Regions from separate parts of the Embleya sp. AB8 genome, predicted to be linked through region 1. Evidence: predicted binding sites of a transcription regulator. Region 1 holds the regulator's gene; the other holds the start of a gene.

The links. The regulator HspR, encoded in region 1, represses chaperone genes until heat shock. The targets are predictions, from matches to a motif close to TTGAGNNNNNNNNNCTCAA.
Positions count from the first base shown of each region.
Region 2: a site for HspR is predicted at 6,936-6,954, ahead of lon (endopeptidase La). Genes of this name have one in related genera too.

Region 1 is NZ_JBMHHY010000002.1:127,457-141,888, reverse strand. It holds gene ABIA38_RS03580 ((Fe-S)-binding protein) at 1-1,003, opposite strand, end outside; gene clpB (ATP-dependent chaperone ClpB) at 1,360-3,978, opposite strand; gene ABIA38_RS03570 (nucleoside/nucleotide kinase family protein) at 4,144-4,809, shown strand; gene ABIA38_RS03565 (TIGR03767 family metallophosphoesterase) at 4,910-6,748, opposite strand; gene ABIA38_RS03560 (heat shock protein transcriptional repressor HspR) at 6,870-7,358, opposite strand; gene dnaJ (molecular chaperone DnaJ) at 7,360-8,535, opposite strand; gene grpE (nucleotide exchange factor GrpE) at 8,657-9,250, opposite strand; gene dnaK (molecular chaperone DnaK) at 9,247-11,100, opposite strand; gene ABIA38_RS03540 (hypothetical protein) at 11,457-12,623, shown strand; gene ABIA38_RS03535 (hypothetical protein) at 12,620-13,606, shown strand; gene ABIA38_RS03530 (hypothetical protein) at 13,674-14,432, shown strand, end outside.
Region 2 is NZ_JBMHHY010000009.1:86,197-100,628, forward strand. It holds gene ABIA38_RS14735 (acyl-CoA dehydrogenase family protein) at 1-114, opposite strand, end outside; gene ABIA38_RS14740 (acyl-CoA dehydrogenase family protein) at 111-1,355, opposite strand; gene ABIA38_RS14745 (AMP-binding protein) at 1,598-3,439, shown strand; gene ABIA38_RS14750 (HdeD family acid-resistance protein) at 3,543-4,238, shown strand; gene ABIA38_RS14755 (NADPH-dependent FMN reductase) at 4,419-5,030, opposite strand; gene ABIA38_RS14760 (MFS transporter) at 5,187-6,425, opposite strand; gene lon (endopeptidase La) at 6,988-9,405, shown strand; gene ABIA38_RS14770 (hypothetical protein) at 9,629-10,165, shown strand; gene ABIA38_RS14775 (YiaA/YiaB family inner membrane protein) at 10,291-10,581, shown strand; gene hrpA (ATP-dependent RNA helicase HrpA) at 10,614-14,432, opposite strand, start outside.

The DNA of each region.
Region 1 (14,432 bases):
TGGCGTAGGCGTGCTCGCGCAGCGACATGATCAGCAGCTTCGGGGACAGCGGCTTGCCGGTGTTCCACGCGGGGCACTGCGACTGGCAGCGGCCGCACTCGGTGCAGGTGGAGAAGTCGAGCAGGCCCTTCCAGGAGAAGTGCTCGACCTGACTGACGCCGAACACCGCGTCGTCGGCCGGGTCCTCGAAGTCGATCGGTGTGCCGCCGGAGGTCATCGGCTGCAGTGCGCCCAAGGCCACCGCGCCGTCCGCGTTGCGCTTGAAGTAGATGTTGAAGAACGCCAGGAACCGGTGCCAGGCGACACCCATGCTCGGGTTGAGCCCGATCGTCACGGCCCATGCGCCGGTGGTGGTGAGCTTGATCATCGCGGTCAGATAGATCAGGTTCTCCAGCGTGGACTCGCTCAGATCCCGGAACGCCAGGCTGAGCGGGTACGACGCGAAGAAGGCCGCCTCGTAGTGGTCCACCCCGATCAGGGCGGCCTCGAGCGCGCGCAGCGTCAGGATCGCGAGGCCGATCACCAGGATCGTCCACTCGACGTAGTACGCCTGCCAGGACACCGAACCGGCGAAGCGCGACTTGCGGCCCATCCGCGAGGGCAGGCTGAACCGGCGGATGATCATCAGCACGACGATGCCGAGGCTGGTGGTCACGGTGATGAACTCGATGAACAGCTCGTACGGCAGCCAGTCCCCGATCAGCGGGAACACCCAGTGCGCGTCGAAGAGCTGGACGATCGCGGTGACGATGGTCAGGCCGAGGGTCAGGAAGCCGACGGCCACGAACCAGTGGGCCACGCCGACGACGCCCCACTTGAGCATTCGGGTATGGCCGAGGAACTCCCGGCCGACGGTCACGGTGCGCTGCGCGGGCTGTCCGGTCCGGCTGCCGTCCGGCTGGCCGATTCGGACGAAGCGGTAGATGTACGCGACGGCGCGCGCCGCGAGCGCGGCGCCGACCACCAGGGTGACCAGCGAGATCACGATCGCTGCGAGCTGCATGGGCGTTCGGCTCCTCCGGTGGGACGTCCCTTCCGGGGCGTGTATCGGCCGACAGCGTACGGCCGTGCGGGCATCTTACCCACTGGTAACTTAACCACTGCTTCGATGATATCCATCACGCCGGAGGCTATCGGCATCGCGGGTTTTGCCCGCTTCGTCCCATGTCCGGCGATCTTGTCGTGTCCGGTGATCCGATCGGCTCGCCAGTTATATGACGCACCGTCAGATCTGTACAGCCGCATGCTGCCATGCCACGGCGCCGGGACCTGAAAGAGGTCCCGGCGCCGTGGGTTTCGCGGTGCTTCGAAGCGCTTCGCCGTGCTTCGAAGCGCTTCGAAACGCTGCCCGCTAGTCGATCACAGCGTCTTGGCCGCCTGCTTCGTCGGCTGCACCACGAGCGTGTCGCCCGCCTCGTCCAGGTCGACAAGCACCGTGTCGCCGTCCGCGATCTCGCCCGCGAGCAGCGCCCGGGCCAGCTTGTCGCCGATCGAGGTCTGGATCAGCCGGCGCAGCGGTCGTGCGCCGTACGCCGGGTCGTAGCCGGTCAGCGCGAGCCACTCGCGGGCCGCGTCGGTCACCGTCAGGGTGATCCGCCGGTCCCTGAGCCTTGCCCCGAGCCGATCGACCTGGAGCCCGACGATGTGCGCCAACTCGTCCGTGCCGAGCGCGTCGAAGAGCACGATGTCGTCCAGCCGGTTGAGGAACTCCGGCTTGAACGAGGTGCGGACCACGTCCATCACCATGTCCTGCTGCTGCTCCCGGGACAACGTCGGGTCGACCAGATACTGCGAGCCCAGGTTCGAGGTCAGGATCAACACCACGTTGCGGAAGTCCACCGTGCGGCCCTGACCGTCGGTCAGCCGCCCGTCGTCGAGCACCTGGAGCAGTACGTCGAACACCTCGGGGTGGGCCTTCTCCACCTCGTCGAGCAACACCACCGAGTACGGCCGGCGGCGGACCGCCTCGGTCAGCTGGCCGCCCTCCTCGTAGCCGACGTAGCCGGGCGGGGCACCGACCAGGCGCGCCACCGAGTGCTTCTCCGCGTACTCCGACATGTCGATCCGCACCATCGCGCGCTCGTCGTCGAAGAGGAAGTCGGCCAGCGACTTGGCCAGTTCGGTCTTGCCCACACCGGTCGGGCCGAGGAACAGGAACGAGCCGGTGGGGCGGTCCGGGTCGGCGATCCCGGACCGGGCCCGGCGGACCGCGTCGGAGACCGTCGCCACCGCCGCCCTCTGGCCGATCAGCCGGCGACCCAGCTCGTCCTCCATCCGCAGCAGCTTGCCGCGCTCGCCCTCGAGCAGGCGCCCTGCGGGGATGCCGGTCCAGGAGGAGACCACGTCGGCCACGTCGTCCGGGCCGACCTCCTCCTTGACCATCGCGGTGCCGTCCGTGCCCCGCTCGCCCTCGGTCGCCGCGGCCTCGGCCAACTCCCGCTCCAGGGTCGGGATCCGGCCGTACATCAGCTTGGAGGCGGTCTCGAAGTCGCCGTCCCGCTGGGCCCGCTCGGCCTCGCCGCGCGCCGCGTCCAGGTTCTCCTTGAGCTCGCCGACCCGGTTCAGCCCGGCCTTCTCCTGCTGCCAGCGCGCGGTCAGCCCGCTGAGCTGCTCCTGCTTGTCCGCGAGGTCCTTGCGCAGCCGCTCAAGGCGCTCCCGGCTGGCCGCGTCGGTCTCCTTGGCCAGCGCCATCTCCTCCATCCGCAGCCGGTCGACCGAACGTTGCAGCTCGTCGATCTCGACGGGGGAGGAGTCGATCTCCATCCGCAGCCGCGACGCCGCCTCGTCGACCAGGTCGATCGCCTTGTCGGGGAGGAAACGTGCGGTGATGTAGCGGTCGGACAGGGTGGCCGCGGCGACCAGCGCCGAGTCGGCGATCTGTACCTTGTGGTGCGCCTCGTAGCGGCTCTTGAGCCCGCGCAGGATCGCGATCGTGTCCTCGACGCTGGGCTCGCCGACGAACACCTGCTGGAAGCGGCGCTCCAGGGCCGGGTCCTTCTCGATGTGCTTGCGGTACTCGTCCAGCGTGGTCGCGCCGACCAGGCGCAACTCGCCGCGCGCCAGCATCGGCTTGAGCATGTTGCCCGCGTCCATCGAACTGTCCCCGGTGGCGCCCGCGCCGACTACGGTGTGCAGCTCGTCGATGAAGGTGACGACCTGGCCGTTGCTGGACTTGATCTCGTTCAGGACCGCCTTCAGGCGCTCCTCGAACTCGCCGCGATACTTGGCGCCGGCGACCATCGCGCCCAGGTCGAGCGCGATCAGCCGCTTGTCGCGCAGCGACTCGGGCACGTCGCCGGCCACGATCCGGCGGGCCAGGCCCTCCACGACGGCGGTCTTGCCGACGCCGGGTTCACCGATCAGTACCGGGTTGTTCTTGGTCCGCCGGGACAACACCTGCACTACCCGGCGGATCTCCGAGTCGCGGCCGATCACCGGGTCGAGCTTGCCGTCGCGGGCCTCCTGGGTCAGGTCCCGGCCGTACTTCTCCAGCGCCTGGTAGGTGCTCTCCGGGTCCTGCGAGGTCACCCGCGCGCTGCCGCGCACCGACTTGAAGGAGTCGAGCAGCGCCTGCGGGGTGGCCCCCGCCTCGCGCAACGCCTCGGCGACCGGACCGGAGCGCCCCGACGCGAGCCCGACCAGCAGGTGTTCCGTGGACACGAACGCGTCGCCGAGCTTGTCGGCCTGCTTCTCCGCCTCGTCCAGCGCCAGCATCGTTTCCCGGCCCAGCTGCGGTGCGGCCACCGTTGAGCCGGACGCGCTCGGGAGGCGGTCGGAAATCTGCGCCGCCGCGACCTTCAGGAGTGGTACGTCCACGCCCGCGGCGCCGAGCAGCGGTACCGCGATTCCCTCGGGCTGTTCGAGCAGGGCGAGCAGCAGATGCGCGGGCTCCACCTGGGGGTGTCCCGCCGCGGCGGCCTTGCGGATGGCGACCGAAAGGGCCTCTTGGGCCTTGGTGGTGAGCTTCTGTGCATCCATGGGAGGTGTGCGACTCCTTCGCTTCGGGCACGCGGTGTCACGGCCATCATCGCGTCCGTGTCGCGCGTATAGCGCACCCGAACGGCTCTTTGACTGTGACAACCACAACTAAGTTGAGTCTATTCCACTCAACCGTGTCCTGCCCGGGATGCCTAGACTGCGGACATGCCAGATGTGTCCGGTGTCCTCGAAACACTCGACGCGCTCGCGGATGCGGCGGTACGGCTCATTCCGGCGGCGCCCGAGGCCGATCGTGTGGTGCTCGGTCTCGCCGGTCCGCCGGGAGCCGGGAAGTCCACCCTCGCCGGTCGCCTGGTGCGCGCGATCGAACAGCGGGTCGGCTCGGGCACCGCCGCCTACGTGCCGCTCGACGGGTTCCACCTCTCGAACGTGCAGCTCAAGCGGATCGGCCGGCTGCATCGCAAGGGCGCGGTGGACACCTTCGACGTGTGGGGCTACGCGACCACCCTGGCGCGGGTGGTGCACGAGGTGGACCGGGACGTATATGTGCCCGACTACGACCGCACGCTGCACGAGCCGGTGGCCGCGCGGCACGTGGTCCGGCCCGGCACCCGGATCGTGGTGACCGAGGGCAACTACCTCGCCCTCGACGCCCCCGGCTGGACCGACGCCTACTGCCTGATGACCGAGGTCTGGTACGTGCACGCCACCGACCGGGTCCGCGACGAGCGGCTGACCAGACGCCAGCGGCGCGGCGGACGCAGCGCCGGCGAGGCGATGGCCTGGGTCGCGGGCAGCGACCGGCCCAACGGCGAACTGGTCAAACGTTCCAAGTCGCGCTGCGCTCGCGTGGTCACGGTGGTCTGGTGAGCACGTGCCGCCGGCGCGGATCGGCCTGCGGCCCGCTGTCCTCAAACGCCGGACGGGCTGAAATCGACCCACCCGGTGATTGCCGGCGCCGACCACCCGCTCACGTGAGCCACCCCGGCGCCGGCACCAGCAGTTCCACGTTGCGGTCCTCGACCCGCCCCCGGCGGCCGTCCACCTTCGGGTCCGGGCGGTTGCGTTCCTGCCAGTCGTTGCCCGCCAATTCGCGGGCCAACGCGGCCAGCGCCTGCGGCGAGTCGAGTTTGCCGCCGTTGGACTCCGGGCCGGCCGAGTCGACGATGGTGCCGAAGATGGAGAGCGTGCCGTTTTTGTTGTCGGCGATCTCCACGATCCGCGCCTGCGATGGCCAGTCGATGTGCGACGCGGTGTTGACCTCCCAGAACCCGCCCCGGACCGCGCTGCCCGCCGGGCGCGGGTAGGGCTTCACGTTGTTGTCGTGGGTGTGTCCGTTCACCCACAACACGACGTTCGGGAAGCGCAGCAGCAGCGCCTGCACCTGCGGGCCCAGGATCCGTGCCGGCTGACCCGCCGGCACGGTCTTGTTCGTCATCGTCTCGATGGTGTGGTGGCTGAACACCACGAACAGCTTGTCCTGGCCGGTGCCCTCGACCACCTTGCCCTGCTCGTCGAGATAGCTGGAACTGCCCTTGACCAACTGGTCCTGAAGCCACCCGAACTGGGTCGGGTCCAGGCAACCCGAGTCCAGGCCATAGGAGTTGACCGTGTCCAGCACCAGACAGCGCACCGGCCCCTGGTCGAACGTGTAGTACGCGGTCGCCGTGTCCAGGTTCTGCTGGGTGAAGCCGTGCCCCCTGGGCAGGCCCGTGGTGTTGAAGTGTTCCCGGATCGTCTCCGCGCGGTCGACCAGCCGGCGATCCGGGTCGGCGGTGACCTTGCGCTTGGGGCCCGCGAGCAGCGCGGCCAGCGCGTCCGGCTTGCCGCTCTGCAGGCTCAGCGCGAGCGCGACGACGGTCTGCCCCGGCGCTATGTCGAGCACCTTCTCGTCGCCGACCGCGACCTTGCTCAGCAGCTCGCTCACCGGCAGATTGCCCTGGACCAGACCGTCGTGGTTGCCGTACGCGGTGTACCAGGGGGTCTTCAGGCCGGTCGCGTCGAACGGCCGGCGGCATGCGTCCAGCAGGCCGGGGACCGTGGGATAGCCGAACTTCGAGCGTGGCAGGTCGTCCGGCTTCCCGGGCGGAGTGCCGTCCGGATGCCAGTAGCGCTCGTGGTAGGCGACCGCATCCATCGGGCCCTCGTACCGGTTCCGGTCGCCCGAGTCCGGGGTGACCTTCTTGCCGCCGTCGAGCACGTCGATGTACCAACGCAGCTCGTTGAACTGGATGTTGTCCGTGTTGTCGCCGGTGCAGACGGTGAAGGCGAGCGGCGCGCCGAGGGCCGGACCCTTGCCGATCCGGTTCAACGACTGCACCATCGCCTCGGCTATCTGCGCGGTCAGCACCTCCTGCGGGCGATACGCCGACTGGAAGGGCAGCACCTTGGCGAACGGCTGGTCCGGGTCGCTGTGCCGGTCCAGGAAGTCCACCCGCGCGGTGGACTGGGAGTCCTGGATGTGGATGTCGGTCAGCTGGGTGAAGGCGACCAGGGCCTGCCGCTTGGCCTTGTCGCCGGCCGCGGCCTCGGGGGCCAGCTCGGTGCGCAGCACGTGCGGCTCACCGGGACCGGCGACGATCTTGCGATAGCCGCCCGCGCCGGGTGGGCCGAGCACGAGCGTGCGTTCGAGGGTGGTGCCGGCCGCGCCCGCCGGGGCGCCGCCGGTCGGCGCGCCCGACTTGGGCGCGTCGCTCGGCGTCTTGTCCGCCTTGCCCTTGTCCTTGCCGTCGTCGGAGCACGCCGCCGCTCCGAGCAGTGCCGCGCTCGCGGCCGAGTACTTCAGGACGTCCCGACGATTCGGCTTCATGCGGCGACCCTACTGACGCGTATTGAGCGGCATCAAGGAACGGTACGCACCGGTTGCGGTAGGCGCACACGAAGCGGGGGCGCGGCCGAAGCCACGCCCCCGCACCCGTCCTGACGAACCGTCAGTCGGTCGATCGGTCCGAACGCCCGCGCCGCGGCTTCCAGACCACCAGCGCGGTGCCCACCTGCGGCCGGACCGGGACCAGGTCGCGCCGGTAGGAGGCGTGTACGGCCGCCTCGCGGCGCGCGCCCGCGTCCGTCGCCTCGTGCAGCGCCTGCTCCAGCTCGGCCACCCGCATGCGCAGCGCGAGCACCTGGTTCTCCAGCTCCAGGATCCGCTTGATCCCGGCCAGATTGATCCCGGCCTCCTGGGAGAGCCGCTGCACCTCGCGCAGTTGCACGATGTCCCGGGCGGAGTAGCGCCGCCCGCGACCGGCCGTGCGGTCCGGCGAGACCAGACCGAGCCGGTCGTACTGTCGCAGCGTCTGCGGATGCAGGCCGGACAGTTGCGCGGCCACCGAGATCACGTAGACCGGGGAGGTCTCGTCGATCTCGAAGCCGCGCCCGCGCCCGCCCATGCCGCCGTCGCCGGTCAAGCCGCCCGGTCGCATGTCATGCTCCCTTCGCCGCGTCCAACAGATCGGCTCGGGGGTCGTGTGTGCCGGTCGCCTCGCGGAACGCCTCCAGCGCCTCGCGCGCCTTGTCGTTCAGGTGTTGAGGGACCGTTACCTCGACGGTGACCAGGAGGTCGCCCCGAGTGCCGTCCTTGCGCGCCGCACCCCGCCCACGAACGCGCAGCGTACGGCCGTTGCCCGTGCCCGCCGGCAGCTTGAGCGTGACCGGTATGCCGCCGAGCGTGGGTACGGTGACGTCCGCCCCGAGCGCGGCCTCCGGGAAGGTGACCGGGACGGTGACGGTGAGGTTGTCGCCCTTGCGTCCGAAGACCGAGTGCGCCTTGACGTGCACGACGACATAGAGGTCGCCGGCCGGTCCGCCGCGCTCGCCGGGCGCGCCCTTGCCCTTGAGCCGGATCCGCTGCCCGTCCTGGACCCCGGCCGGGATCCGGACCTGCATCGTGCGCGAACTCTTGGCCCGACCGCTGCCGTTGCACACGATGCACGGATCGTCCACGAGCAGCCCGCGACCCTTGCAGTCGCGGCACGGCTCGGAGAAGCCGAAGCCGCCCTGCGGGCGGCTGACATTGCCCGAACCCGCGCAGGTGGGACACATCCGCGGCGTGGTGCCCGCCGCCGCGCCGGTGCCGTTGCAGTGCCGACACGGCTCGGAACTGGTCAGCCGGATCGGCACGGTGGCGCCGTCGACCGCGTCCGCGAAGCCGAGGGTGACCTCGGACTCCACGTCCGAGCCGCGCCTGGGCTGCTGCCGGCCGGTCTGTCGGCCGCCGCCGAACAGGCCGCCGAAGATGTCGCCCAGGCCGCCGGTGTTGCCCGCGCCGCCCTGCTGGCCGCCGAAGATGTCGCCGAGGTCGAACGGGAAGCCGCCGGCGCCGCCCTGCCCGCCGCCGCCGGGGCCGCGGAAGCCGCCCCCGCTGCCGAACAGGGTCCGGGCCTCGTCGTACTCCTTGCGCCGTTTGTCGTCGGCGAGCACGTCGTAGGCTTCCGAGATCTCCTTGAAGCGCTCCTCGGCCTTCGTGTCACCCTTGTTCTTGTCCGGGTGGAACTCGACGGCGAGCTTGCGGTACGCCTTCTTGATCTCGGCGGTGCCGGCGTCCTTGGGGACGCCGAGCACCTTGTAGTAGTCCTTCTCCAGGTAGTCCTTCGTACTCATGCGCCCCTCGCCGATCGGGTCGGGGTGCCCTCGTCGTCCGAGCGCCCGTTTCCGGATTCACTCCACCCGCGCATCGGCGTCCCTCCTCTCCGCTTCTCGTCGTCTGGTTCCCGGTGACGGTTCAGCTGCCGGCCGCTTCGCCCGGCTCCTCCGGACCGCCCTCGGCGTCCGCTGTGGGCTCGGCGACCGCCACCCGCGCGGGACGGATGATCCGCTCGCCGACCTGATAGCCGGGCTGGAGGATCTCCACACACGTGGGTTCGGTGACATCGGTCGCGTACGAGTGCAGCAGCGCCTCGTGCACCGTCGGGTCGAACGGGTCGCCCTTGGCGCCGAAGCTCTGCAGCCCCATCTTGGCCACGATCGACTCGAGCGACTCGGCGACCGACTTGAAGCCACCCGACAGTTCGCCGTGGTCCCGGGCCCGACCGATGTCGTCGAGCACCGGGAGCAGTTCGTTCAGCACCTTGATGGCGGCCAGTTCGCCCGCCACGTTGCGGTCGCGCTCGACCCGCTTGCGGTAGTTCGCGTATTCGGCCTGGAGCCGCTGGAGGTCGGCGGTGCGCTCGCCGAGCTGGTTGCGCAGCTCGGCCGCCTCGGCCGCCCCGGGGGCCGGGGCCGCCGCCGCAGCGGCCGCCCCGGTTTCCGGCTTCGACTCCGGGTCCTGGGCGTCGCCCGGGACGGCGCCGTGGTTCGAGCCGTTCGCTTCGGTCACGCAGCACCACCCTTACGGTGGTCCTCGTCGACGATCTCGGCGTCCACGACGTCGTCCTCGGCGGTGTGCCCGGCCGCGCCGCCGGCGGCACCGGCCGCGCCCTCGGCGCCCGGCTGGGTGTTCGCGTACATCGCGGCGCCCAGCTTCTGGCTGGTGGTGCTGACCTTCTCCGCGGCGTCGCGGATCGCGGCCAGGTCCTCGCCCTTGAGCGCGTCCTTGAGTTCGGTCAGCGACGTCTCGACCTCGGTCTTGACGTCGGCCGGCACCTTGTCGCTGTTGTCCTTGATGAACTTCTCGGTGGTGTACACCAGTTGCTCGGCCTGGTTGCGGGTCTCCGCGGCCTCGCGACGCTGGTGGTCCTCCTCCGCGTGCGCCTCCGCCTCGCGCATCATCCGGTCGATGTCGTCCTTCGGCAGGCCCGAGCCGCCGGTGATGGTCATCGACTGCTCCTTGCCCGTGCCCAGGTCCTTCGCGGACACGTGCACGATGCCGTTCGCGTCGATGTCGAAGGTGACCTCGATCTGCGGCAGCCCGCGCGGGGCCGGCGGCAGACCGGTCAGCTCGAACATGCCGAGCTTCTTGTTGTACGCGGCGATCTCGCGCTCACCCTGGAACACCTGGATCTGCACCGACGGCTGGTTGTCCTCGGCCGTGGTGAAGATCTCCGAACGCTTGGTCGGGATCGTGGTGTTGCGCTCGATCAGCTTGGTCATGATGCCGCCCTTGGTCTCGATACCGAGAGACAGCGGCGTCACGTCCAGGAGCAGGACGTCCTTGACCTCACCCTTGAGCACACCGGCCTGAAGAGCGGCGCCGACGGCGACGACCTCGTCCGGGTTGACGCCCTTGTTGGGCTCCTTGCCACCGGTCAGCTCGCGGACCACGTCGGCCACGGCCGGCATCCGGGTCGAGCCGCCGACCAGGACGATGTGGTCGATCGCCGAGAGCGGGATGCCCGCGTCCTCGATGACCTTCTGGAAGGGCACCTTGGTGCGGTCGAGCAGGTCCTGGGTGAGCTGCTGGAACTGGGCGCGGGTGAGCTTCTCGTCCAGGTGCAGCGGGCCCTCGGCCGACGCCGTGATGTAGGGCAGGTTGATCGAGGTCTCCATCGAGGAGGACAGCTCGATCTTGGCCTTCTCCGCCGCCTCGCGCAGGCGCTGGAGGGCCATCTTGTCCTTGGACAGGTCCACGCCGTGCGCGTTCTGGAACTGCTTGACCAGGTGGTCCATGACCCGCTGGTCCCAGTCGTCGCCACCGAGGTGGTTGTCGCCGTTGGTGGCCTTGACCTCCACGACGCCGTCGCCGATCTCCAGGAGCGACACGTCGAAGGTGCCGCCGCCGAGGTCGAAGACGAGGATGGTCTGCTCGTCGGCCTTGTCCAGGCCGTACGCCAGCGCGGCCGCGGTGGGCTCGTTGACGATGCGCAGCACGTTCAGACCGGCGATCTCGCCGGCCTCCTTGGTGGCCTGGCGCTCGGCGTCGTTGAAGTAGGCCGGCACGGTGATGACCGCGTCGGTGACCTTCTCGCCCAGGTAGGCCTCGGCGTCGCGCTTGAGCTTCATCAGGATGCGGGAGCTGATCTCCTGCGCGGTGTACTTCTTGTCGTCGATCGCCACGGACCACGTGGTCCCCATGTGGCGCTTGACGGACCGGATGGTCCGGTCGACGTTGGTGACGGCCTGACGCTTGGCCACCTCGCCGACCAGAACCTCACCGTTCTTCGCGAAGGCAACCACGGACGGTGTGGTCCGCGACCCCTCCGCGTTGGTGATGACGGTCGACTCGCCGCCTTCCAGAACGCTGACGACGGAGTTCGTCGTACCGAGGTCGATACCGACCGCACGTGCCATGATTCGCTTCCTCCACGGAAAGAGTTGAGTGGTTGTCGCTCAAGGATGAGCCGTCGGGTGCAACCGGTCAAATCGCTTGAGTATTCCCGACTCAACTTTAGTGCCTGATCGGCTGTGAGGGGCGGGTTCGGGGACGTCGATCCGCGCGAGGGACGCTTGGCTTGACCGAAACGTTGTGCTCCGCCGGGGACTTATTCAGGTGAATGTCGCCACAAAAGACTCCCTCGACCTCTGCGGCCCCTCCAGGCGCATGGCAGCATGTCTGCGCGCCTGACGCATGCCATTCCTGCCACGCGAACGCCGATGTCTGCCAGGCGACCGCCGGGCGAAATCCGAGATCCGAGGGGGACCTCCCGATGAGCGACGACCAGGGCCGTCCGCCGATGCCGCCGATGCCGCCCGGCCCGCCGCCGGGGCCGCCGGGACAACCGGGCCCGCAGGGACAGCCGGGTCCGCAGGGAGAGCCGGGCCCGCCGGGACAGCCGGGTCCGCCGTCGGGTGGTTACCCACAGCCGGACGGTTACCCGCAGCCCGGCGGCTATCCCCAGCCTGGTGGCTACCCCCAACCCGGTGGCTATCCGCAGCAGGGCGGCTATCCACAACAGGGTGGCTATCCGCAGCAGGGCGGCTTCCAGGAGACCGGCGGCTACCCGTACCCGCAGTACAGCGACTACGGCCACTACCACCAGTACGCGCAGAACCCGGTCCCGCTGGGCCCGAACGGCCGGCCGCCGCGCGGCGCCCGCAGCCGCAAGGTGATCGGCAGCTGGATCGCCGCCGGCACCGGCGCCGTCGTCGCCTCCGCGCTGGTCGTGGTACTCGGCTTCAGCGACCCGACGGACAAGAAGGACCCGGTCGCGGACGCGAGCAAACCTGCGGCGGTCGTCACCGGCAAGAGCGCCGCGCCGAGCAACACCGCGGCGGCCGGGCCGAAGAAGGTCGACATCAGCAATCAGCTGAAGCTGCCGGCCGCGCTGCCGCCGATCACCGGGCAGAAGTTCAGCGGCATCTCGGTCGATCCGAAGTCCTGGCCCACGGCGTGTGACCTGATCACCGACGAAGAGGTCAAGACGGCCATCCCCGAGGCGACGATCCGCGAGCGCAAGAGCGTCATGGGCCGGATCTCGAACATGTTCGGCAACAACGTCAAAGACAATGAGTGCCACATCACGCTCGACCTGCCGAACCTGCAGTCCTCGAACTACCCGGTCCTGCTCACCATCACCTCGTACGGCTACAAGCCGCTCGCCGACGAGAAGGTCTCCTTCGCCAAGGAGAAGACCAGCAGCGAGACCTCCTCGAAGCCGTATCCGGACCAGTACGACGACATCCCGGCCGACAAGATCGGCGTGGACGGGGCGTTCCGGAGCAGCACCATGGTGGAGATGTCCAAGAACGGCTTCCGGGTGTGGATCAGCCTGAATGCCCAGCTCGAGGACTCGCAGGGCAACCCGCTCAAGAGCGGCACCGCGGCGCGCCAGTACGGCCCGACCCTGGCCGCGATCGTAGGGCAGAAGTTGTGAGCGGGGGTTGGCCGCAGCAAGGCGGGCCCGGGCAGTACGGCGGCGGCTACGGCCAACCCGGGCAACATCCGCAGCAGCAGCCGGGGTTCGCGCCGCAGCAGGGGTATCCGCAACAACAGGGGTATCCGCCGCAGCAGCCCGGCTACCCGCCGCCCGGCCCCTACTACGGCCCGCCCGGCCACCCGTACGGCCCGCCGCCCCCGCCGCGCCGGGGCAACCGGCTCGTGTTGTGGGTCGTGGTCGTCGCGGTCCTGATCGCGGGCGGCGTCGGCGGTTACCTGCTGCTGAACAAGAAGCACGACGGCTCGGACACCGCCAAGCCGGGTCCGACCGGCGCCGGCCCCGGCGTGCCGGGTGCCTCCGGCGGTGGCGGGAGCGGTCCGGGCGGCTCGGCGGGGCAGAGCGCGGCGCCGCTTGATCGCCCGATGGTTTTCCCCGCAGCGCCGCCCGCCGACGCCGGGTCAAAATTCAACGCGACCAACGACGGGAAGACCTGGCCGAAGGCGTGCGACATGGTGTCGGACGCGCAAATCGGCAAGGTGCTCAAGGGCGCCACGGTCAAGTCCAGGAAGTCGGACACGACGGTGTCGGCCACCTACGACTTCCCGGGCGCGGCCGACAACCAGTGCGAGTTCACCCTCGATGTGCCGGACCCGAACAATCCGAAGTATCCGACGTACGCCAGGATCGAGCTCACGCTCCACGAGGTGAGCACCCCGCCGATCGCGAAGGGCCACTACGGCGACGCCAGGAAGAGCCGGTCCCGCAAGCCGTTCGGCACGTTCGAGGAGCTGGGTACGAAGCTGGGCACCGACGAGGCGTTCCGCGACGACGCGTACCTCTACTTCTACAAGGGTCCCTACTACGTAGAGCTGTACATGTCCGCCGGACTGACCGGTCCCGGCGGGGCACGGCTGCCGTCCGACGACGCGGTCAAGCAGTACGGGCCGACGCTGATCGGCTACCTCGTGGCACGGATGTAACCCGCGGTCCGGCACCGGACCCGCACTGGAACAGAGCGTCGGAACAGGCAGCAGAAGGAGCACGGGGATGGTACGAATCGGGAACCCAAGGGGAAACCAGTACGGCGGCCCGCCCGGGCAACAGCCGTACGGTCACCCCGGGATGTACCAGCAGCAGTACCCCGGCGGTCCGATGCCGCCGTACGAACCGCCGCGCCGGAACCGGCTCAAGCCCATCCTCGGTTGGATCGGCGTGGTGATCGGCGGCGTGGTGGCCACGGTCGGCGGTTCGTACATCGTCGACGCGATCAACAAGCAGAACGACAAGGGCGACCAGCCGGTGGCGGAGAACGGGGTCGCGTTCCCCGACGGCTACACCCCGCCGCCGGGCGTGGCCTTCACCGACGGCGCCAAGTTCCGCGCCACGGGCGACACCGGGACGTGGCCGGACGCGTGCACGATGCTCTCCGACCAGGAGATCCAGAACGCGATTCCGGACTCGAGCATCATCGGCTCGCGCGAAGGCAAGAAGGGCGCGAAGACCCCCCGGAACTTCGAGTGCACGGTCAAGCTCAAGCTGCCCAACCTCGCGGACCCCGCCGTGCCGGCCAAGCTCACCATGACCATCAAGGCGATCGGCGACGCCGGACCGGTCAAGGACGCGTACGAGAAGGCCAAGGCGGACGCGGCCCCGTACGCAGGGTTCGAGGACCTCTCCAACAAGCTCTTCGTACCGAGCGCGTTCCGCCAGCAGGGCAAGCTGAACCTGTTCAAGCAGGGCGGCGCCAAGCCGGACTCGACGGGCTACTACGTGGTCTTGGACGTCACCGCGTCGACCAAGGACTCG
Region 2 (14,432 bases), on a different contig from region 1:
GTGCCACGCGCACCGATCCCGCAACAACTCGCGCAGCGTGGCCCGCAGTTCCTCCTCGACCTCGCCGTAAAGCAGCGAGGGAGCGCCTTCTTCGAGAACCCCGGACCCGGTCACCGCGGCATCTCCTTCCACGGCACCTTGGTATCGGTACGCGGCTCGCGCGGCAGGTTCAACACCCGGTCCGCGATCACGTTGCGCAACACCTCGGAGGTGCCGCCCTCGATCGAATTGCCCTTGGCCCGCAGGTAGTAGTAGCCCGGTACCCGCGTACCGAACGCGGCCTGGCCCAGCTCGCTGCGCCGCATCGACCACTCGTCGTAGCCCAGGCCCTCCTCGCCGGCCAACTCCAGCCACAACCGGGTCACGTCCTGGTTCAGCCGGGCGTAGGCGATCTTGGCCGCCGACCCCTCCGGGCCGGGTGTCCCGGCCGCCAACTGCTGCCGGATCCGCTCGTTGGCCAACCGCGCCACCTCGCACTCCACCCAGGCCCGCAACACCCGCTCGTGCAGCCCGGGGGTGCGCAACTCGGGCCGATCCCGCCACATCCGGGCCAGCGCGCCGATCGCGTCCGCCTCACGCGCGGTCGCGGCGCCGCCGATGGCCACCCGCTCGTTCATCAGCGTCGTGTTGGACACGCTCCAGCCCTGGCCCACCTCGCCCGCCCGGTGTGCGTCGGGCACGCGCACATCGGTCAGGAACACCTCGTTGAACTCGGCCTGTCCGGTGGCCTGGCGCAGCGGACGCACCTCCACGCCGGGGGAGGTCATGTCCAGGAAGAAGTAGGTCAGCCCCTGATGCTTGGGCAGATCCGGATCGGTACGGGTGAGCAACATCGCCCAGCGCGCCTTGTGTGCGAGCGAGGTCCACACCTTCTGGCCGTTGACGATCCACTGGCCGCCCTCCTCGCGCACCGCCCGGGTGGCCAGGCCCGCCAGGTCGGAGCCGGCGCCGGGCTCGCTGAACAGCTGGCACCAGATCTCCTCGCCGGTCCACAACGGCCGCAACAACCGGGCCCGCAGTTCGGGATCGGCGTGCGCGACCACGGTGGGCGCGCCCATCCCCAGACCGATCGGATTGCGGTAGCCACTGGCCGCCTTCGCGCCCGCGGCCAGCAACTCGGCCTCCACCACCTGCTGCAGCGCCCGCGAGGCACCCAGTCCGCCGCAGCCTGGGGGGAAGTGCACCCACGCCAGGCCCGCGTCGAAACGCCGGCCGAGGAACTCGGTCGAGGACATCGTGGTCGGATCGTGCGCGGCCACCAGATCGGCCACTCTTCGCCGCAGCCCCGCCGCGTCGAGCCCGTGATCGCCCGTCCCGCCACCGGCTTCCCGGTCGGGATCGCGCCCGCCGTCCAGCTCTCGCACCACAGGTGCCTCCGTCCTTCGTCATGACGCCCTGTCCATCGACGCACGACACACCGTCGACAACCGGACCACCTGGATGCTAGGCGCTGAACTCACCGGTAGGAAGCCCGCGCCCGCGCCCCCAACCGGTGCGCCCAGACGATATGTTCGTCTCCCCGTGTGGGCGCGTACACGCACGGACTCCAGCCGGACCTTCCCGGTTTCCGCGCGTCGCAGGGGGTGTCGTAGCAGCCATGACCGCCGATGACATCGAGGCGGGCCTCGCCGCCGAACTCGGCGCGGACGGGGAGTCGGTCATCGAGGCACTGGACGCCTGGTCGGTGCGCACCCCGACGCGGGTCTTCATCCACTACGGCGAACACGGCCTGGACCTCAGCTACGCCGAGGCCAAACGGGCCACCGACACCATCGCCGGCAACCTTTCCCGGGCCGGCATCCGGCGCGGCGACCGGGTGGTGGTGCGCTGTCGCAGCTCCTACGCCGCCGCGCTGTGGATGTTCGGCATCTGGAAGGCCGGCGGGATCTACTGCCCACTGGACCCGGACACGATCGGCAACCTGCTCGTCGAGCAACTGGAGGCCACCCAGCCGGTACTGGTGGTCACCGAACGTGCGCTGGTGCAGGCGTTGGAGGCGGTCCGACCGTATCTGAACCGGCTGCCCAAACTGACCGTGCACGACGCGGTGGGGCCGCGTCCGCCGCACGGCTACCCCGAGATCGCCTACGCCGAGTTCCTGGCCCGCGCGGTGCCGCCGATGGTGGTGATCGACCCGAACGACGCCGGGATGATCGTGCACACCGCCGGGGTGACCGGCCGGCCCAAGGCGGCCGTGCTGCCGCATCGTTGGCTGGCCTCGTACACACTGCTGCTGCGCCGACTCACCACGCCCGAGGACGTGGTGCACGTGGACCTGCCGCCGCACTCGGTCCAGGGCGCCTTCGCCGGGCTGGCCCGGGCGGCCTGGGCGGGCGCCGGGGTGTCGCTGTGGGACCGGTTCCATCCGGTCGACTTCTGGCGCCGGGTGGCGGTGGCCGGGGCGACCAGCGCGGTCCTGACCGAGACCATGGTCGGCTGGCTTTCGGGTGCGCCCGAGCGGCGCGGCGAGCGCGACAACCCGCTGACCAAGGTCTTGATGCAGCCGCTGCCGCCGACCCACCACACCTTCGCGCGCCGGTACGGGATCGACACCGTGGTGGCCGGCTACGGCCAGGTCGAGACCGGCCTGCCGATCGCCGCCGTACTGGTGGGCACCGACCCGAGCGAGGGCACCCCCGCGCCGCTGCGCCGCGGCCTGGGACCGGCGCAGGTCAAGCAGGTGTGCGAGCGGCTGGGCGTACCGGTCCTGGCCCGCGCCTCGATCGTGCGCAAGGGCTGCCTGGGCGGGCCGCTGCCGTTCGCGCGGGTGGCGATCCTGGACGAGCACGACCGGCCGGTGCCGCGCGGGGTGGTCGGCCACCTGGCGATTCGCCCGCACCTGCCCGGCCTGCTGGTCCAGGAGTACCTGGACGACCCGCTGAGCATCGCCGAGGCCACCCGCAACCTGTGGTTCCACACCGGGGACGCTGCGGTCTTCGACGAGGACGACGGGCTGCTGCACTTCGTCGACCGGGTCGTGGACCGGATCCGGATCCGCGGCGAGAACGTGTCCGCGTACCACATCGAGGACCTGGTCAACCAGCATCCGGACATCGCGTACGGCGCGGTGTTCGGGGTGCCCGCGGACCGTGAGGACGAGGACGAGGTGGTGCTGTACGCCGAGCCGGAGCCCGGCCGCCGGCTCGACCCCGACGAGCTACGCGCGTGGTGCGCGCAGTCGTTGCCCGCGTACATGCGGCCGGCGTACGTACGGATCGTGACCCGGATGCCGCGCACGCCCAACGGGCGGGTGGAGAAGTATCGACTGCGCCGGCACTTCCTGGGCCTGGCGGACCGCCCCGGCCCGGTGGTCCGGGCCGTTGCGGTGCCCACCCCGATGCCGGCACCCATGGCCGCGACCCGGCCGGCCCTGGCGCCGGCGCTGTCCCCGGTGCGGTCCGCGCTGCCCCCGTCGTTGCCACCGGCCCCGGGGCGCTGATCGGCGCGGATAGTCGATCCTGCGGATATGTCCGCTTTCCAGCGGGAAGGCGTCAACACGCACGCGGTTCAGCGGGCGTGGCCATATCCGAGGAGCGGCACCCATGGACAGCACGAAGGGCGTGACGGGATCGATCGCCGAATCCGGCGGGGGCCGGCATCGGCGCAATGGCAAGGGATTCGGCTTCGGCCTGTTGGTCGTGCTCGGCACGGTGTTGGTGCTCGGCGGGATCGTCGGCCTGCTCTACGCGGGCCTGGCCACGCTCACCACGATGGTGCTCTTCGGCTGGTTGTTGCTGATCGGCGGTGTGGTCGGCTTCGTGCAGGCCATCCAGGCCCGCAAGGAGAACGCGTTCTGGCTCGTGGTCGCGGTCTCCGCGCTCAACATCGCGGCGGGCATCGTCTTGTTGCGCCGCCCCGAGGTGGCGGCCCAGGCGCTGACCCTGTTCGTCGCACTGCTCCTGCTCGGCGCGGGCATGTTCCGCATCGTGGGCGGCGTCGCGAGCATGTCCGCCCGGATGATCTGGACCATCGGGGTGGGCGTGGTCGACCTGGTCCTGGGCCTGCTGGTACTGGCCGAATGGCCCAGCAGCAGCCGCTACGCGATCGGCACGTTCATCTCCCTGGCCCTGCTCTTCGACGGCCTGAGCCTGGTCAGCCTGGGCCTGACCGGCCGCCGAATCGTCGACATGGTCCGAGAGGCGGATGCCGTCGGCGAATGGCAAGCCGACCAGGCCCCGACCCGAGAAGGCACCCTCAAGGGCCCGGACGCCGTGACGAAGCGCGACGAGGACGTATAGAAGGCGGACGCAATGCCATACGGCGGACGCAACACCCAACGCCGGCCGGGCTATTTATAGCCCGGCCGGCGTTTGAGGCCACTCGGCCTGTCCGGCGCTTGAGGACAAATCAGCCCGGCCGGCGTTTGAGGCCAAGTAGCCCGTCCGGCGCGTGAGGACGCATCGGCCGCAGGCCGGCCATCAACCGCCGTACGGCCGGCGGCTGCGCATCGACCGGGTCGCCTCCGTCCACCACGCCAACTGATCGAGCATCACCGCGGCGGCGGCGTCGGTGCCCGCGACATCGGTCGGCCGGCCGTCGGTGTCGAACCTCTCCCAGGCCATCGGGAACGCCAGGCCGTCGCGGGTGGTGACCATGTGCTGCTCGGCGAAGACCAGGCGCAGTTGTTCGACCGCGCGCAGGCCGCCGGAGATGCCGCCGTAGGAGACGAAGCCGACCGGCTTGCCCTGCCATTCGCCGCGGAACAGGTCGATCATGTTCTTCAGCCCGGCCGGGAAGCTGTGGTTGTACTCGGGCGTGATCACCACGAACGCGTCGGCGGCGGCGAGCCGGGCGCCGACGGCGCCGACCACGGCGGCCGGCTCGCTGCCCCTAGGTGCCCAGACGTCGGGCAGCCGGTCGTGCGCCAGGTCGATGACGTCCACCTCGAAGTCGCCGTGCTCCTCGGCCTTGGCGGCGAACCAGTTCGATACGACCGGGGCGAACCGGCCCTCGCGGGTGCTGCCGACGATCACGGCGAGGCGGTACGAAGTGGCGGTGGCGGCGGTGGTGTTGTCGGTGTGCGTGCCCATGAGATTCCCCAAGCAGGTGACGAGTCTTCGGTCGGCGCGGGGAGGGGTTCCTCCGGGCGACTGGTGAAGACCGTAGAAGTTCAAGTCAACTTGAGGTCAAGCCCACGCTCGGGGCCGGCTCCCGGCGGCCGGCCGGGCCTTGCCGCGCGCTCCGGGTTACCACGCCTGCGCCGCGTCGTCGCGCGGACCGCCGAGGACGGAGACGGCGGCGACCATGGCGAGCGCCACCGCGCCCGCGCACACCATCACGCCGGCGGGGGACGTGGCGTCGACGGCGCCGCCGCCGAGGAGCGCGCCGGTGGCCAGGGCGAGCTGGAACGAGGAGGTGAACACCACCGTCGCGGCCTCCCGGGCCTGCGGGGCGCAGCGCGCGAACCAGGTCTGCGAGCAGGCCGGAACCGCACCGTAGGCCAGCCCCCAGACCACGAGCAGCCCGATCGCGCCCGCGTCCCGGCGGGCCAGGAGCGGGAACAGCAGGGTGGCGGCGGCGATCAGCCCGGCGCAGGTGACGAAGGTCGCGCGCAGGTGCCGGGCCATCGTCACCCCCGCGACGAAGTTCCCGACGATGCCGGCCACCCCGAAGGTCAGCAGGTAGATCCCGATCAGGCCGCGGTCGACGTGGGTGACCTGCTCCAGGAACGGCGTCACGTAGGTGTACGCCCCGAAGTGCGCGATCACGATCAGACAGGTCGCGACCAGGCCGATCCGGGTCCCGGCGCCGCGCAGCAGCGCACGCAACACCTCGGCGCGGGTCACCCGGTGCGCGGGCAGCGGCGGGAGCAGTACGAGCAGGGCAGCCGACACGGCCAGCGCGAGTACGCCCATGACCACGAACGAGGCGCGCCAGCCGATGTGTTCGCCCAACTGTGTACCGGCCGGCAGGCCGAGGACGGAACCGGCCGGTACGGCGGCGAAGATCACCGCGGTCGCCGTACCCACCGCCGCCGGGCGGACCAGGCGCGGCGCCAGGCCGGCCCCGATCGACCAGAACCCGCCGATGACGACGCCGACCAGGGACCGGGCCACCAACACCACCCAGAACGCCGGCGCGATCGCCGCCAGGAAGTTCGCCACCGCCAGCAACACGATCAACGCGACCAGCATGGTCCGCCGGTCGAGCCGCCCGGTGGACACCGTCACCACCGGCGCGCAGACCGCCGCCAGGACCCCCGGCACGGTCATCAACCACCCGGCGGTCCCGTCCGAGACCGCGAACGTGTTCCCGATCGGGGTGAGCAACCCGATCGGCAGGATCTCGGTGGTCACGATCGCGAAGATCCCCAGGAACAGACACCCGACCGCCGGCCAGTACTCCCGAGCCCGCCCCTCCCGCCGCTGCTCCTCGATCGACGACGATCCGGCCGCGCACGCGTCGGCTCCGGTGATAACGGACATGACGTCCCTTTCGGCGGTGTGGGTGAGCCCCCGACCAACGGGGCGTCCCCAGTACAACCGCCCACCCGGGACCCGGTCTGGCGGTATCCCGCCGTCAACGTTCAGGTCGACTTCACCCTTCGCCCCTCCACCCGCCGCCGACTCCATCCCTCCCGCCCCCTGCCTCGGGCGACTCCACCCCGCCCGCTTCCGGGTGGCTTCGCCCCGTCCGCTTCCGGGCGGCTCCGCCCCTTCCGCCCCGGGCGGCGGCTCCGCCTCTGTCGGCCTCCCAGCGGCTCTGCCCCTCCCGCCCCCGCCCCGGGTGGCTTCGCACCCCGCGCCCCTGCCCCGGGTGGCTTCGCGCCCCGCGCCCCTGCCCCGGGTGGCTTCGCGCCCTCCGCCCCGCCCGGGGTGGCTTCGCACCCCGCGCCCGCGCCCGGGGTGGCTTCCTCTCCGTCGGCCTCCTCGCGGCTTCGCCCAGGGCGAACACGGATCGGGGAGGGGCGGGGAACAAAGAGGGGCTCTTGTTTCTTGAGTCGATACAGCGCAAGTTTTTCGACCGTGGCTACTTGAGGGGTATGACATGAGCGAGACCATCGGGACGCTGACCCTGCCGGTTCTTCCGCTGGACGACGTGGTCGTCCTCCCCGGCATGGTGGTCCCGCTCGAACTCGACGACGCGGAGACCCGTGCCGCGGTGGATGCCGCCCGGGCCGCCGCGGGGCGGTCCGGAGGACCCGGTATCCGTAGTGAGAGCAAGGCGCGGGTGCTGCTTGTTCCGCGTGACGACGGGCAATACCCGGCGGTCGGCACGCTCGGGGTGATCGAGCAGGTCGGTCGGCTGCCCGGGGGTGAGTCGGTCGTGGTGGTGCGCGGTGAGGGCCGGGTGCGGATCGGCACCGGTACCACCGGGCCCGGCGCCGCGCTGTGGGTCGAGGCGACCCGGGTGCCGGACGTCGAGGCGGACGAGCAGATCCACGAACTGGCCCGGGAGTACAAGGCCCTGGTCACCACCGTGCTCGGCAAGCGCGGCGCCTGGCAGGTGGTGGACCACGTACAGGCCCTGGAGGACCCCAGCGACCTGGCGGACAACTCCGGCTACGCCCCCTACCTGACGCTGCAGCAGAAGATAGACGTGCTGCAGACCGTGGATGTACGCGAACGGCTGACCAAGGTGGTCGGCTGGACCCGCGACCACCTGGCCGAGCTGGATGTCGCGGAGACGATCCGCAAGGACGTCCAGGAGGGCATGGACAAGCAGCAGCGCGAATTCCTGCTCAAGCAGCAGCTGGCCGCGGTGCGCAAGGAGCTCAACGAGCTCAACGGCACCCCGGACAGCGAGGAGGAGGACTACCGGGCCCGGGTCGAGGCGGCGAACCTGCCGGAGAAGGTGCTGGCGGCGGCGCTCAAGGAGGTCGACAAGCTGGAGCACGCCTCCGACGCGTCGCCCGAGGGCGGCTGGATCCGTACCTGGCTGGACACCGTCCTGGAAATGCCGTGGAACGAGCGCAGCGAGGACGCGTACGACATCGCCGAGGCACGCGCGATCCTGGACGCGGACCACTCCGGTCTGGTCGACGTCAAGGAGCGCATCGTCGAATACCTGGCGGTCCGCAAGCGCCGTGAGGAGCGCGGTCTGGGCGTGGTCGGCGGTCGGCGCTCCGGCGCGGTACTCGCCCTGGTCGGCCCGCCCGGTGTGGGCAAGACCTCGCTCGGCGAGTCGGTGGCGCGCGCGATGGGCCGTTCGTTCGTCCGGGTCGCGCTCGGCGGGGTGCGGGACGAGGCGGAGATCCGCGGTCACCGGCGCACCTACGTCGGCGCGCTGCCGGGTCGGATCGTGCGGGCGATCAAGGAGGCGGGCAGCATGAATCCCGTCGTCCTGCTCGACGAGATCGACAAGGTCGGCTCGGACTACCGCGGCGACCCGACGGCGGCCCTCCTGGAGGTGCTCGACCCGGCCCAGAACCACACCTTCCGCGACCACTACCTCGAGGTCGAACTCGACCTGTCCGACGTGGTGTTCCTGGCCACGGCCAACGTCCTGGAGACCATCCCCGAGCCGCTGCTCGACCGGATGGAACTGGTCCGGCTCGACGGCTACACCGAGGACGAGAAAGTGGTCATCGCCCGGGATCACCTGATCAAGCGTCAGCTCGACAAGGCGGGCCTGGACGAGAGTGAGGTCTCCTTCACCGAGGAGGCGCTGCGGCTGCTGGCGGGCGAGTACACCCGCGAGGCGGGGGTGCGGACCCTGGAGCGCTCGATCGCCCGGGTGTTGCGCAAGGTCGCGGCCGGACAGGCGCTGGACGCGGACGCACACCCGCTGCCGATCGTGGTCGACGCGGGCGACCTGCGCGACTACCTCGGCCGGCCCCGGCACACCCCGGAGTCGCTGCTGAGCAAGGCCGAACAGCGCACGGCGGTGCCGGGCGTGGCCACCGGGCTCGCGGTCACCGGCGCGGGTGGCGACGTGCTCTACATCGAGGCGTCGCTCGCCGACGCCGAGACGGGTGGTACGGGACTGACCCTGACCGGCCAACTCGGCGACGTGATGAAGGAGTCGGCGCAGATCGCGCTGTCCTACCTGCGCTCGCGCGGGGCGGAGCTGGAGGTGCCGGTGGGTGACCTCAAGGACCGCGGCGTGCACATCCACGTGCCCGCCGGCGCGGTCCCCAAGGACGGCCCGAGCGCCGGTGTCACGATGACCACGGCGCTGGTGTCGCTGCTCACCGGGCGGCCGGTCCGCTCGGACGTGGCGATGACCGGCGAGGTCTCGCTGACCGGCCGAGTGCTCCCGATCGGCGGCGTCAAGCAGAAGCTGCTCGCCGCCGAGCGGGCCGGGGTCACCACGATCCTGATCCCCAAGCGCAACGAAGCCGACCTGGATGACGTCCCCAAGGAAATCCTCGCGCGCCTCACCGTGCACGCGGTGGCCGACGTCCGCGAGGTCCTGGAACTGGCCCTGGAACCGGCCAACGCCCCCCACGCCGTGGCCGCCTGACGATCCGTCACCTGCTGCGCGAGTCGCCCTGACGGGCGGCTCGCGCAGCATTTTCGGCCAGGAGCGGACAAGACGGTTGGCGACGAATCTCGATTCGATCACATGATCGGATTGTTTGGTTGCGTCCTGTCATCATGCGCGCATGTCCTATGGAACAGGTGGGGGACCGGGCCGGAGAGGCATTGCCTCTCGGGTCGTGCCCGGGTTTCCGAAGAATGCACAAGTGAAGGCACAAGCCGCGCGCTCATGGCGCGGAGCGGGCCGGCGGGCGGCGGGGGTGGCCGCGCTGCTGGCTTTGTTGGCGATGTCCGGTTGTACGGGCGACGACAAGGGGTCGGCGGGCCCGACGCCCAGTCGCCCCGCAGCCGGCGCGGTCGACACGTTGCCTGCGGCTCCGTCGACCGGCACGCCGCCGACGACCACGCCCGCGTCGTCCGCGCCGCCGACTTCGGCACCGCCGACCGTCGAGCCGCCGAAGCCCGAGCCGCCGAAGCCCGAGCCGCCGGCGGCCCAGGAACCAGCCAAGCAGGATCCGCCGAAGCAGGACCCGCCCCGTCAGGACCCGCCGAAGCAGGACCCACCGAAGCAGGACCCGCCGAAGCAGGATCCGCCCGCCAAGCCCGACCCCGGGCAGGCCGGTTCGGTCCATCCCGGCGCGTTCTGCACGCCGCTCGGCGCCCATGGCACCACGGTCAAGGGCACGCCGATGGTCTGCTCGGAGAAGGCAGGTGACCCCCGGGCCCGTTGGCGAGCCGCCTGACCCCGACCGGCCGTGACCTCGGCCATCGGTGAGATCCGCGCGGCCCCCGGCATCCGCCGGGGGCCGCTCCCGGCTGAGTACACGTACTCATGTGCGCAACACCCCGCCGGCGCAAGACTGTTGCCATGACATCGCCACTGCGCACCAACAACACTCAAGGGTTCTTCGTCCAGGCCGCGCTGTCCTTCGGCGTGTCCCTGACCGCGGTTTTGATCGGGATCGTCTATCTGCCGGTGGACCGGTGGATCCGGGCCTTTCTCGGGCTCGGCGTGCTCTACGTGGTGACCTCCAGCATCACCCTCGCCAAGGTGGTGCGGGACCGGCAGGAGAGCGAGGCCGTGGTCAGCCGGGTCGACCAGGCTCGCCTGGAGAAGTTGCTGACCGACCACGACCTGTTCAAGAACGATCTGGTTTGATCGGGATCCGGGATCCGGGACTCGGCGCCGGGCTACTGCGCCAAGTCCTCGATCGTTTTCAGGATTCGTTTGTCGGACACCGGCTGCGGGGTGCCCAGTGATTGGGCGAAGTAGCTCACCCGCAGTTCCTCCAACTGCCAGCGCACCGCCGCGACCTCGGCCGGGATCGCTGCGCCCTTGGGCTGACGGTCCAGCAGGTCGCGGTAGGCGGCCTGGAGTTGGTGGACCTTCAACATTCGCTCCCGGTCTCGGACCGGGTCCGCCTCCAGGCGTTGCAGGCGACGCTCCATCGCCTGGAGGTAGCGGTGCACGTCCGGCAGTCGGCGCCAGCCCGCGTCGGCCACGAAGCCCTTGTGTACCAACCCCGTGTACTGCGCCTTCAGATCGGCGAGGGCCGGGGCCAGCGCCGGGCTCCGGGTGGTCTTCAGCCGGCCGGCCACGTTGTGCGACGCGCCCAGGATCCGCTCGACCTTGACCACGGTGTCCTCGGTCAGCCGGGGCAGCCCCGCCTTGACCCGGTCGCGCAGCCGGGCGAAGCCCGGCTCGTCCCACACCGGGCCGCCCGCGTCCCGGATCAGCATGTCCGTCGCGCAGGCGAGGATGTCCTCGAAGAGCGGATCGATGCCCCCGTGCGGGTTGTGACTGAGCGTCAGCTTGGCCATGTTGGGCAGCCGACCCTGGATCTGCTTGACCGGGGACTGCACGTTGAGCAGCACCAGGCGCCGCGTCCCGAGCCGCATCGCGCGCAGTTGTTCGGCCTCGCTGTCGAACAGCCGGACCGCCACCGACGTGCCCTCGTCCACCAGCGCCGGATACGCCTTGACCACCAGCGGCCCGCGCCGCTGCTCGACCACGCGCGGCAGTTCGCCGATGCTCCAGCCGGTCAGCCCGGTGCGTTCGATGTCCAGCGTGCTCGCCGCCTCGGACACCGCCGCCCGCATCCGCTCGCGCAGCCGCAGCTTGAGCGCCTCCAGATCCTTGCCCTCGGCCAGTGTGCGCCGGTCGTCGTCCAGGATCCGGAAGGTCATCCGCAGATGCTCGGGCACCTTCGCCAGGTCCCACGTCTCGCGCTTGACCGGCATCCCGGCCATCCGACTCAGCTCGCGCTCCAGCGCGTCCACCAACGAGCCACGCCGGGCCGGGATCCGGGCCAGGATGGCCCGCGCGTAGTCCGGTGCCGGGACGAAACCGCGCCGGATGCCCTTGGGCAGCGCCCGGATGTACGAGGTCACCAACTCCTCGCGTAGGCCCGGGATCTGCCAGTCGAAGCCCTCGCCGGTGAGCTGGTTGAGCACCGCGACGGGGATGTGCGCGGTGACCCCGTCCGCGTTCGAGCCGGGCTCGAACTGGTAGGTCAGCCGGAGTTCGAGCCCCTCGACCACCCACGTGTTCGGGTAGTCCTCCTCGGTGATCCCGCCCGCCTTGGCGTTGATCAGCATCGACTTCTCGAAGCTCAGCAGGTCCGGCTCGGTGCGGTGGGCCTTCTTCCACCACGCGTCGAAGTGCCGTCCGGAGACCACGTCGGCGGGGACCCGCTCGTCGTAGAAGTCGAACAGCGTCTCGTCGTCGACCATGATGTCCCGGCGCCGGGCCCGGTGTTCGAGCTCCTCGACGTCGGCGAGCAGTCGCCGGTTGGCCGCGAAGAACTTGTGATGCGTACGCCAGTCGCCCTCGACCAGGGCGTGCCGGATGAACAGTTCGCGGGACAACTCCGGATCGACCTTGCCGTAGCCGACCTTGCGCGCGGCCACGATCGGCACACCGTAGAGGGTGACCTTCTCGTAGGCCATCACCGCGGCCATCTTCTGTTCCCAGTGCGGCTCGCTGTAGGTGTGCTTGATCAGATGCCCGGCCAGCGGCTCGATCCACTCCGGCTCGATCCGCCCGGCGATCCGGGCCCACAACCGCGAGGTCTCCACCAGTTCGGCCGCCATCACCCAGCGCGGCGGCTTCTTGAACAGCGCCGAGCCGGGGAAGACCGAGAAGCGGGTACCGCGCGCGCCGCCGTACTCGCGCTTGGCCGGGTCCATCAGGCCGATGTGCGAGAGCAGCCCGGACAGGATCGCGGTGTGGATGTGCTGCGTGTTCGGCTCCTGCGGCTCGCCGCTCGCCTCGATCCCGAGGGATTTGGCGGCCGAGCGCAACTGGCTGTGCAGGTCCTGCCATTCGCGTATGCGCAGGTAGTGCAGGAACTCGCTCTTGCACAACTTGCGGAACCGGCTCGAGGACAGCTCGTCGCGCTGTTCCTTGATGTAGTTCCACAGGTTGAGGTAGGCGAGGAAGTCGGATTCCTTGTCCGCGAACCGCGCGTGCAACTGGTCGGCGTGCTGCTGGTGTTCGGCCGGTCGCTCGCGCGGGTCCTGGATGGACAGCGCGGACGCGATGATCAGCACCTCGCGGACCACGCCGTTGCGGTCCGCCTCCAGGATCATCCGGGCCAGGCGCGGGTCCACCGGCAGCTGGGACAACTTGCGGCCGACCGGGGTCAGCCGCTTGCGTACGTCCGCCTCGTCCGGGTCCAACGCGCCCAGTTCCTGGAGCAGTTGCACGCCGTCCTTGATGTTGCGCCGATCCGGCGGCTCGACGAACGGGAACGCGGCGATGTCGCCCAGACCGAGCGCGGTCATCTGCAGGATGACCGAGGCCAGATTGGTGCGCAGGATCTCCGGATCGGTGAACTCGGGCCGCGACTCGAAGTCTTCCTCGCTGTAGAGCCGGATGCAGATCCCGTCCGAGGTGCGCCCGCTGCGGCCCTTGCGCTGGTTGGCGCTGGCCTGCGAGATCGCCTCGATCGGCAACCGCTGCACCTTGGTGCGCAGGCTGTACCGGGAGATCCGGGCGGTACCGGGGTCGATCACGTATTTGATGCCCGGCACGGTCAGCGAGGTCTCCGCGACGTTGGTCGCGAGCACGATCCGCCGCCCGGTGTGCTGCTGGAAGACCCGGTGTTGCTCGGCGGCGGACAGCCGCGCGTACAGGGGGAGTACCTCGGTGTTGCGCAACTGGCGTTTGTTGAGCGCCTCGGCGGTGTCCCGGATCTCCCGCTCGCCGCTGAGGAAGACCAGGATGTCGCCGTGCGGCTCGGTGATCAGCTCGTCCACCGCGTCGCTGATCGCCTGTACCTGGTCGCGGTCGTCGGCGCGCCGCCGGCCGCCGCCCTCCTCGTCGTCCTCGTCCTCGTCGGCCTCGGCGACCAGTGGCCGATAGCGCACCTCGACCGGATACGTACGCCCCGAGACCTCGATGATCGGCGCCTCGTCGAAGTGCTGCGAGAAGCGCTCCGGGTCGATGGTCGCGGAGGTGATGACCACCTTGAGGTCCGGGCGGCGCGGCAACAACTGTTTGAGGTAGCCGAGCAGGAAGTCGATGTTGAGGCTGCGTTCGTGCGCCTCGTCGATGATCAGCGTGTCGTATTGGCGCAGCAGCCGGTCGTTCTGCACCTCGGCCAGCAGGATGCCGTCGGTCATCAGTTTGACCAGTGTGCTGTCGCTCGACTGGTCGTTGAAGCGCACCTTGTAGCCGACCACATCGCCCAGTTGGCCGCCCAGTTCCTCGGCGATCCGGTCGCCGACGGTGCGGGCGGCGATCCGGCGCGGCTGGGTGTGCCCGATCAGGCCCTGGACACCGCGGCCCAGCTCCAGACAGATCTTCGGGATCTGGGTGGTCTTGCCGGAGCCGGTCTCGCCGGCGACGATGACGACCTGGTGGTCGCGGATCGCGGCGAGGATGTCGTCCTTCTTCTGGCTGACCGGCAGCGCCGCGGGATAGGCGATTTCGGGCACGGCGGCGCGCCGGTTCGCGACCCGCGTCTCGGCGGCGTCGAACGCGGTGATCAGGCTCTCGGTCTCGGC